DNA from 2 places in the Saccharopolyspora griseoalba genome. Region 2 is predicted to be linked to the other one. Evidence: riboswitches for the same ligand, from Rfam matches in the RefSeq annotation. Region 2 holds a riboswitch; the other holds the start of a gene.

Region 1 (4,913 bases), on a different contig from region 2:
CACGCCGACGAGTCGGTGCTGGACGAGGCGGGGCTGATCATTCCGGACGAGCAGGAGGACGAGGTCGAGAAGTTCCGCGAGTTCCTCGACTCTGTCTCCCCGGAGGACTTCCGCGGCGCCGACACGTGAGAAGCAGACCTCGACCCCTGGGGCGCTCGCCCCAGGGGTCTTCGTTCGCCCGTCGAAGTGTTGCCCGCAGCGCCCGCGCGTCGCGTTGACCCGGTCGCCGGGCGGGCCTACCTTCGAAGTGCGCGAATCGCCCCGGTGTGATTCAGCCGGTGGGCCGCCTCGGGCGGCATCGGCACAGTGTTCGCGGCGCTGGATCTCCACGGGTCCTAGCGCTGGTGATCGTCGTCGGCCGCGAGGCCGGACGAGGGGAGGCAGGCGTGGTCGAGGAAGCAGCCGAATCGAGTGCTGCGGAGCAGGGTGAACTGTTCGCCGACGCCTCGCTGCCGGACGAGCTGGTGGGCTACCGCGGCACGGCGGCCTGCCAGATCGCGGGCATCACTTACCGGCAACTCGACTACTGGGCGCGGACCAAGCTGGTCGGCCCGTCGATCCGAGGCGCCGCGGGCTCGGGTTCGCAGCGGTTGTACTCGTTCAAGGACATCCTCGTCCTCAAGGTGGTCAAGCGCCTGCTCGACACCGGGGTCTCCCTGCACAACATCCGAGTCGCGGTGGAGCACCTGCGCAAGCGCGGCGTTCAGGACCTGGCGAAGCTGACGCTGTTCAGCGACGGCACCACGGTCTACGAGTGCACCTCCGCGGAGGAGGTGGTCGACCTGCTGCAAGGCGGCCAGGGCGTGTTCGGCATCGCCGTCAGCGGCGCGATGCGCGAGATCAGCGGGACGATCCACGAGTTCCCGGCCGAGCGGGCCGACGGTGGCGAGAACATCGAAGCCCAGCTCACCGACGAGCTCGCACGACGCCGCCGCGAGCGCCAGGCCGAGACCGGTTGATCCTCGCCGGGGAGCACTGGCACCGCTCGGCGGCGCCTCGAGGTGCTGCCGCGGTGGCGGGAACCGGGGCCGAGGTGGGCTGACGGCTCCCGTCGCGGCCGAACCTCGTCGCCGCGGGTTCACCGCATCAGCGGAGCTCAACGGCTCCGAGCCGGTCGTCTGTTTGTGCGACAGGCGACATCGCGGGTCCGCAAGGCGCTGTTGATCGGGTAGCCTGACCGCTATCGCCGACCCCGTGCGGGAGAGTCCTGGACCGGCTTCGCCGGAGCAGGCGCCGAAGGAGCAAAACTCCCCGACAACCTCTCAGGCCACCTGGACCGCGCGGGCGAGATACCTCTGGAAAGAGGGTGCGCCGGACCGATGGTGCGCTCCGCCGACGGTGCAAGCCCGCTGCGAGCGGGTGAAGCTCTCAGGCGTTCGCTTCGCGGACAGTGACAGAGGGGGAGAGCAGCCCCGGCTGCCGCCCTTTGTTCGCCGTGATGATTGAGGTTTTGGCGATGACCGACGGTAAGCACGATCGCATCCCACTGGCCGCGCTGGAGCACGGACGGCCGTTCGCCGACCGCCACGTCGGGCCGATGCCCGCCGAGCTCGCCCGCATGCTCGACGTCATCGGCGTCGGCTCGCTGGAGGAGTTGGGCCAGAAGGCCGTCCCGGAGTCCATCCGCGAGGGCGACCTGCGGCTGGCGCTGCCGGATCCGGCCACCGAGACCGAGTCGCTGGCCGAGCTGCGCGAGCTGGCCGGTCGCTGCGACCCGCACACCGAGATGATCGGGCTGGGCTACTACGGCACCACCACCCCGCCGGTGATCCTGCGCAACGTGCTGGAGAACCCGGCCTGGTACACCGCCTACACCCCGTACCAGCCGGAGATCTCGCAGGGCCGCTTGGAGGCCCTGCTGAACTTCCAGACCATGGTCGCCGACCTGGCGGGCGTGCCGGTGGCCAACGCCTCGATGCTGGACGAGGCCACCGCCGCGGCCGAGGGCATGACCCTCGTGCGCCGCGCGGGCAAGAACAAGTCTCCGCGCTTCCTGGTCGACGCCGACACCCTGCCGCAGACCATCGCGGTCATCGAGACCCGCGCCGAGCCGCTGGGCATCGAGGTGGTCGTGGCCGACCTCTCGGGCGGTGAGCTGCCGGAGGGCGAGTTCTTCGGCGCGCTGCTGTCCTACCCCGGCGCTTCGGGCGCGGTGCGCGACCAGGCCGAGCTGATCGCGCATATCCACGAGCGCGGGGCCAAGGCCGTCGTGGCCGCCGACCTGCTGGCCCTGACGCTGCTGCGCTCGCCGGGCGAGATCGGCGCGGACGTCGTGGTGGGCTCCACGCAGCGCTTCGGCGTGCCGATGGGCTTCGGCGGTCCGCACGCCGGGTTCATGGCCGTGGCCAAGGGCATGGAGCGGCAGCTGCCCGGTCGGCTGGTCGGGGTGAGCGTGGACGCCGACGGCAACCAGGCCTACCGCCTGGCGCTGCAGACCCGCGAGCAGCACATCCGCCGCGAGAAGGCCACCAGCAACATCTGCACCGCGCAGGTGCTGCTGGCCGTGGTCGCCTCGATGTACGCCGTCTACCACGGTCCCGAGGGCTTGCGCGCGATCGCGACCCGCGCGCACCGGATGGCCGCGGTGCTGGCCGGGCAGCTGCGCCGCGGCGGGGTCGAGGTCGTCAACGACGAGTTCTTCGACACGGTCCAGGCCAAGGTCCCCGGCAAGGCCGACGCGGTGCTGGCCGCGGCCCGGCGCGAGGGCATCAACCTGCGCCGCGTCGACGCCGACCACGTCGGGATCAGCTGCGACGAGACCACCACCCGCGCGCACCTGGCCGGGGTGTGGCGGGCCTTCGGCATCCAGGACGGCGACGCCGACTCGGTGGACGCCGAGACCCCGGACGCGCTGCCCGCCGCGCTGACGCGCACCTCCGAGTACATGACCCACCCGGTGTTCCACACCCACCGCTCGGAGACCTCGCTGCTGCGCTACCTGCGCGCGCTGTCGGACAAGGACATCGCGCTGGACCGCAGCATGATCCCGCTGGGCTCGTGCACCATGAAGCTCAACGCGACCGCGGAGATGGAGCCGATCACCTGGCCGGAGTTCTCCTCGCTGCACCCGTTCGCGCCCGCCCAGGACGCCGAGGGCCTGCTGCAGGTGGTCTCGGACCTGGAGCAGTGGCTGGCCGAGGTGACCGGCTACGACGCGGTGAGCCTGCAGCCCAACGCGGGCAGCCAGGGCGAGTTCGCCGGTCTGCTGGCGATCCGCGCCTACCACCGCAGCCGTGGCGACTCCGGTCGCGACGTGTGCCTGATCCCGGCCTCGGCGCACGGCACCAACGCCGCCAGCGCCGTGATGGCCGGCATGCGGGTGGTCGTGGTGCGCTGCGACGAGCAGGGCAACATCGAGATGGAGCACCTGCGCGAGCTCACCGACAAGCACGCCGAGGACCTCGCGGCGATCATGATCACCTACCCGTCGACGCACGGCGTCTACGAGGACACCGTGCGCGAGGTCTGCGGCCTGGTGCACGACGCGGGCGGGCAGGTCTACGTCGACGGCGCGAACCTCAACGCGCTGATCGGGCTGGCTCGGATGGGCAAGTTCGGGTCCGACGTCTCGCACCTGAACCTGCACAAGACCTTCTGCATCCCGCACGGCGGCGGTGGGCCCGGGGTCGGCCCGATCGGCGTGCGCGGCCACCTGGCGCCGTTCCTGCCCAACCACCCGCTGCAGCCCGCGGCCGGTCCGGACACCGGCGTCGGCCCGATCAGCGCGGCCCCGTGGGGCAGCGCCTCGATCCTGCCGATCTCCTGGTCCTACGTGCGGATGATGGGGGCCGACGGGCTGCGCCGCGCGACGCTGACCGCGGTGGCCGCCGCCAACTACGTGGCCAAGCGGCTGGGCGCCTACTTCCCGGTGCTCTACACCGGCGAGGGCGGCTTCGTGGCCCACGAGTGCATCCTCGACCTGCGGCAGGTGAGCAAGGAGAGCGGCATCAGCGTCGACGACATCGCCAAGCGGCTGTCGGACTACGGCATCCACGCGCCGACGATGTCCTTCCCGGTCGCGGGCACGCTGATGGTCGAGCCCACCGAGAGCGAGAACCTGGCCGAGCTGGACCGCTTCTGCGAGGCGATGATCGCCATCCGCGCGGAGGTGGACAAGGTCGTGGCCGGGCAGTGGCCCGCCGAGGACAACCCGCTGGTGGGCGCTCCGCACAACGCCGCCTGCCTGGCCCAGGAGTGGAACCACGCCTACTCCCGCGAGGAGGCCGCCTACCCGATGGGCTACGACTCGGCGAAGGTGTTCCCGCCGGTGCGGCGCATCGACGGCGCGCGGGGGGACCGCAACCTGGTCTGCTCCTGCCCGCCGCTGGACGCCTACCAGGGCTGAGCAGCTGCTCCGGGCTCGTGCTGCTCGCCGGTTCGCGCGTTGAGCTCGGGTCGGCTCGTGCCTCGGCCGCACCTCGGATCGCGCTGCGGTCCCCACCTGGCGTGCCCGACACGCCAGGTGGGGACCGGTTTGCGTCGGGGCTCGCGGCTTTGACACGGTGGCCCCTTCAACCGACGGAACAACGCGCAGGAAGCAGTTGAGCTACGCATGCTGACCATCAGTGAGAACGCCGTAGAGGTCATCAAGCTCGTCCTCATCGGCGGAGAATCCTCGGAGAGCTCCGGTCTGCGCATCGCGTCGGCCGAGCAGGGACTGCAGGCCTCGGTCGCCGAATCTCCCGAGGAGGGCGACGAGGTCATCGAGGAATCCGGCGTCCGGGTCTTCCTGGAGCAGGAGGTCGCTCAGCTGCTGGGCGACAAGACCCTCGACGCCGAGCGGGACTCCAACGGCGAGCTGGCGCTGGCCGTGCGCGACTGACCTCGCAACAGGCTTCGAGCCGTCGGCCCGGGTGCTGCGACCCGGGCCGACGGCTTTTTTCACGGCCCGGCTGCGATCTTCCCCTCTTGCC
Region 2 (4,913 bases):
TCGCCGCGGCGATGGCCGCGGGAGCGCTGGCGCCCGCCGCAACCGCCGCGGACCAGCAGCGAGCGCACCTGGGCGTGGTGAACCTGACGATCAGCGGTCACGACGCCAAGGACCTCCGCACGGCAATGCTCTCCTGCGGCCCGGATGCGGGCACTCACCCCGACCCCGGCGCGGCCTGCGAGGCGATCACCGACGTCGAGGGGGATTTCCACGCGATCGACGGGGGCAACGGCTTGTGCCCGCTCATCTACGACCCCGTGACGGTGCGCGCAACCGGCGTCTACGACGGGAGGGCCGTCGACTACGTCGACACCTTCTCCAACGCCTGCATCGCAGCCAGCAGGACCGCTGGCGTGTTCGCCTTCTGAATCCTCCGATCACGCGCCGCCCCACCCCTGGGACGCATCGTGACCGGCCAAGACGTCCACCGAGCTGCCGATCGCCACCGGTTACTGTTGAGCCATGGCAACCGATGGCGACCACGGCTCCGAGCGCTGGCCGCGACGGGTCTACGGCGAGGGCGACGAACCCGACCCCAGGTTCACCCTCGCCAACGAGCGCACCTTCCTCGCGTGGATCCGCACCGCGCTGGCGTTGATGGCCGGAGGCGTCGGCATCGAGGCGCTCAACGCCGTCACCGATCAGCCCAGCGCCGTGCGCACCGTGCTCGCCGTCAGCCTCCTCCTCGCTGGCGTGCTCTGCAGCGCAACGGCTTTCACCCGCTGGATGACGGCCGAACGCGCGCTGCGGCGAAGCCGCCCGCTGCCGGCGCCGAAGCTCGCTCCCGTCCTCGGCTACGGGCTGGCGGTCGTGGGTGTGATCGCCTGCGTCCTGCTCTTCGTCACCTGGGTCTAGCCGATGGCCAAACACCCGTGGGACCCGGGACTGCAGGTCGAACGCACCACCCTGGCCTGGCTGCGAACGGTCCTCGCCTTCACCGCGAGCTTGCTCGTGCTGCTGCGCCTGATCGCCCACCACAGCGTGGTGGCCGCGGTGGCCTGCACGCTGATCACACTTCCCGCCAGCGGGATCGTCGGCTGGATGATCTGGCGCAGGCACCGCTTCAGCGAACGCCGGCTGCACGCGAGCGCGCCGCTGCCGGGCGCGGCGTTGCCCGCCGCGACAGCGGCGCTGGCGATGCTGGCCGGCGCGACCGGCATCGTCTACGTGCTGTTCTGAGCCCGCGCTGACAGGAAGGTTCCCTTCCTCAGCTCAGCCGAGCGTCAGCACTCCACGACGTTGACGGCCAGTCCGCCGCGGGCGGTCTCCTTGTACTTGACCTTCATGTCCCGCCCCGTCTCGCGCATGGTCTTGATGACCTTGTCCAGCGACACGTAGTGCGTCCCGTTGCCGCGCAGCGCCATGCGGGCGGCCGTGATCGCCTTGACCGAGGCGACCGCGTTGCGCTCGATGCACGGGATCTGCACCAATCCGCCGATCGGATCGCAGGTGAGCCCGAGGTTGTGCTCCATCGCGATCTCGGCGGCGTTCTCCACCTGGCTCGGTGTGCCGCCCAGCACCTCGGCGAGGCCTGCGGCGGCCATCGAGCACGCCGAACCGACCTCGCCCTGGCAACCGACCTCCGCGCCGGAGATCGACGCGTTCTCCTTGAACAGCGCGCCCACCGCACCGGCCGCGAGCAGGAAGCGCACGACCGCGTCCTCGTCGGCGCCCGGCACGAACCGCGTGCAGTAGTGCAGCACCGCGGGCACGATGCCGGCCGCGCCGTTGGTGGGCGCGGTGACGACACGACCGCCGGAGGCGTTCTCCTCGTTGACCGCGAGCGCGAACAAGGTGACCCACTCCATGGGGTCGTCCTGCTCGGTCAGGGCCGCGAACAGCTCGGCCGCGCGCCTGCGCACGCGTAGTCCGCCGGGAAGATCGCCGGTGTTGCGGCACCCGTTGTCCACGCATTCGCGCATCACCCGCCAGATCTCCAGCAGACCGTCCCGCACGTCGCGCTCGTCCCGCCGGGACAGCTCGTTGGCCAGCATGACGCCGCTGATCGGCCGCCCCGATTCCTCGGTGCGCCGCAGCAGCTCAGCACCGGTGTGGAACGGCAGGGGAACTTCCGTGCGGTCGGGCTGGACCCGGTCGGAACCGGAGGCGTCCTCGTCCACGACGAATCCGCCGCCCACCGAGTAGTAAGTCGCCGAATCCAGCTCGGTCCCCGCGGAGTCGAAGGCGGTGAAGCGCAGGCCGTTCGGATGCACCGGAAGCGACCGGCGCCGGTGCAGGACGAGGTCCTGCGAGGTCGAGAAGGACACCTCTCGCGCACCGGCCAACCTCAGTCGGCCGGTGCGCTCGACCTCTTCGGCTCGCTGCGCTCCGGCCACCGGATCCACGGTCTCGGGGTCGTGCCCCGCCAGGCCGAGCAGCACCGCGTTGGGGCTGCCGTGCCCGTGGCCGGTAGCGCCGAGCGAACCGAACAACTCCGCTTTGACCCTGTCGACCTGCTCGAGCAGCCGGTTCTCGCGCAGCCTGCACCCGAACCGCTGCGCTGCGCGCATCGGGCCCACGGTGTGCGAGCTGGACGGTCCGATGCCGATCGAGAACAGGTCGAAGACGCTGATCGCCATTGATCTCGCCTCGTCCCGGGCTTTGGCTGGCGCCTACTCGTTGATGAATTCCGAGTACTGCTGGGCCGTGAGGGTCGCACCCGTGGCGGTCACGCGCACATCGAGCAACCAGCCCTTGTCGTAGGGGTCGGAGTTGACCACGGCCGGGTCGTCCACCACGGCCTCGTTGATGGCCACGACCTCGCCGGTGACGGGCGCGAACAGGTCGCTGACCGACTTGGTCGACTCGAGCTCACCGCAGGCCTGGCCGGCCTCGATCTGCTCGCCGACGTCGGGCAGCTGCACGAACACGATGTCGCCGAGCGCGTCGGCGGCGTGCTGGGTGATGCCCACGCGAGACACCTCGCCGCGGTCCTCGATCCACTCGTGCTCTTCGGTGTAGGACAGGTTGGTGGGCAGCGTCGACATAGCGGGAGGCTCCATGGCGTTGCGGGGGCGCGGTGGTGCGCCCCGGGGTTTCCGACTGGGCCTCCCCCTCTGTTGCGGAACCTGAGAGCTTCACCGCGGCCGTTGGGCGCGACTTGCACCGTGGGTGGCGCGTCGACGTTGACGAGCGCTTTCCAGAGTTGCCTCGCCCGCACGGTCATGGCTGCCTGAGAGTTTGCTGGGGAGATTTGCTCCTTCGGCGCCCTGCTCGAGGCAGGGGCTCTCCCGCACGGGGTCGCTGGCCGATATGCGATTGTCGATGTGCTCAGCAACGATAAACGTGCCAGTGCAGCTGTCAATGACCTGCCTAACAGTGCCCGGCAAAGGCACAGGTCGTCAGGAGGACCGGTGATGCTCGACGTCGGGGCGCTGGTCGAGCGGGTCGGACCGACCCTGCTGCGAACGGTGATCACCGGCGAACCCTCCGTCTGCGTCGGCGACGTGGTCATCGCCGAGCCGGGCGAGCCGGCCTCGGCCGCCGAAGGCGATCTGGTGCTCGGGATCGCGGTTGGCGACCGGCCGAGCGCGGTGGAGCTGGTGCGCCGCTGCGGCGAGCTGGGTGCCGCTGCGGTGCTGCTCAAGGCGCCCGTCGGAACCGACGAGCAGGTCGCCGAGGCCGCCCGTGATTCGGGGATCGGCCTGGTGGAGGTGCGGGCGGGAACTGCGTGGGCACAACTCGTGTGGTTGATCCGGGCGGCGATGGCGGGAACCGGCGTCGGCCAAGCGTCCGAGAGCACGGCCGATCCGGGGGTGGCCGATCTGTTCCGGCTGGCCGATGCGGTGGCCGATGTCGTCGACGCGCCGGTGACCATCGAGGACGCGCATTCCCAGGTGTTGGCTCATTCGGCGCGCCAAGACCTGACCGATCCGGCGCGCATCTCGACGATCATGGGTCGTCGCCAGCCCGACGACGTGTTGGCGAAGTTCCGCTCCCGCGGCACGTTCCGGCAGCTCACCAAGGGCAGTTCGGCGATCTTCGTGCCAGCTCAGCAGGACGGCACGCTGCCGAGGCTGGTGGTGCCCATCCGGATGGGCGGCGAGCTGCTGGGGTCGATGTGGGCGGTGGTGCCCGGGCCGGTCTCCGAGGAACGGGCCTCGGCCTTCGCCGACACCGCACCGCTGGTGGCCTTGCAGTTGCTGCGGTGGCGCGCGGTGGCCGACGTGCAGCGGCGGCGGTCCGCCGAGCAGGTGCGGCTGCTGCTCGACGGCGGCGAGGGCTGGCGGGCGGCGGCCAACGAGCTGGCCGTGCCCAACGAGGCGCACCGGGTCATCGCCATCGAGATCCCCGAGTCCGACGATTCCGCCGAGGGACACCGGCTGGCGCTGTGGGAGTGGATCACCCGCGGCGTAGGGCGGCGGCCGCTGGTCACCGAGGCCGGCGCGGTGCTGTACGCGATCGTTCCCGACCGAGCGCGCGGCGGCGGCTGGCCGGAGCTGCGCGAGGCGCTCGTGTCGCACGAGGCCTCCCCGCCGCCGTTGATCGCCGTGGGCACCGCCGTGGCGGTCGCCGACGTGCCGCGGTCGCGGGCGCAGGCCGACGAGCTGATCGCGCTGCTGCGCGCGGGACATATGCAGCAGCGCGTGGCGGTGTACGAGGACGTGTGGCACCTGCTGATCCTCAGCCGGATGGCGGGGGCCTCCACGGACGCGGGCGTGGGCTCCCTGGGACCGCTCCCGGTGTTGCGGGAGCACGACCGCGCTCAGGGGACGGAGTACCTGCCGACCTTGCACGCGTGGCTGCGGCATCCCGGCGACCCGCGACGCGCGAGCCGGGAACTTCGCGTCCACCCGAACACCTTCCGGTACCGGATGAAGCGGATCGGGCAGCTGGTCGAGGTCGATCTCGACGATCCGGACGTCCGTTCGGCGCTGCTGGTGCAGCTGCTGGCCGAGCGGTGGGCGCAGCAC

The links. Region 2 has a riboswitch for glycine ahead of gcvH (glycine cleavage system protein GcvH). Riboswitches for the same ligand answer to the same signal wherever they lie in the genome.
Region 1: linked by a shared signal. The riboswitch ahead of gcvP (aminomethyl-transferring glycine dehydrogenase) and the one ahead of gcvH (glycine cleavage system protein GcvH) in region 2 are both predicted to bind glycine.

What each region holds. Positions count from the first base shown of each region.
Region 1 covers NZ_JBHTCJ010000001.1:390,675-395,587, forward strand. The annotation lists gene ACFQRI_RS01755 (bifunctional nuclease family protein) at 1-129, shown strand, start outside; gene ACFQRI_RS01760 (MerR family transcriptional regulator) at 387-959, shown strand; glycine riboswitch at 1,188-1,289, shown strand; gene gcvP (aminomethyl-transferring glycine dehydrogenase) at 1,457-4,345, shown strand; gene ACFQRI_RS01770 (HesB/YadR/YfhF-family protein) at 4,553-4,822, shown strand.
Region 2 covers NZ_JBHTCJ010000002.1:470,591-475,503, forward strand. The annotation lists gene ACFQRI_RS06335 (SSI family serine proteinase inhibitor) at 1-368, shown strand, start outside; gene ACFQRI_RS06340 (YidH family protein) at 463-855, shown strand; gene ACFQRI_RS06345 (DUF202 domain-containing protein) at 859-1,179, shown strand; gene ACFQRI_RS06350 (L-serine ammonia-lyase) at 1,224-2,579, opposite strand; gene gcvH (glycine cleavage system protein GcvH) at 2,613-2,987, opposite strand; glycine riboswitch at 3,047-3,149, opposite strand; glycine riboswitch at 3,150-3,243, opposite strand; gene ACFQRI_RS06360 (PucR family transcriptional regulator) at 3,357-4,913, shown strand, end outside.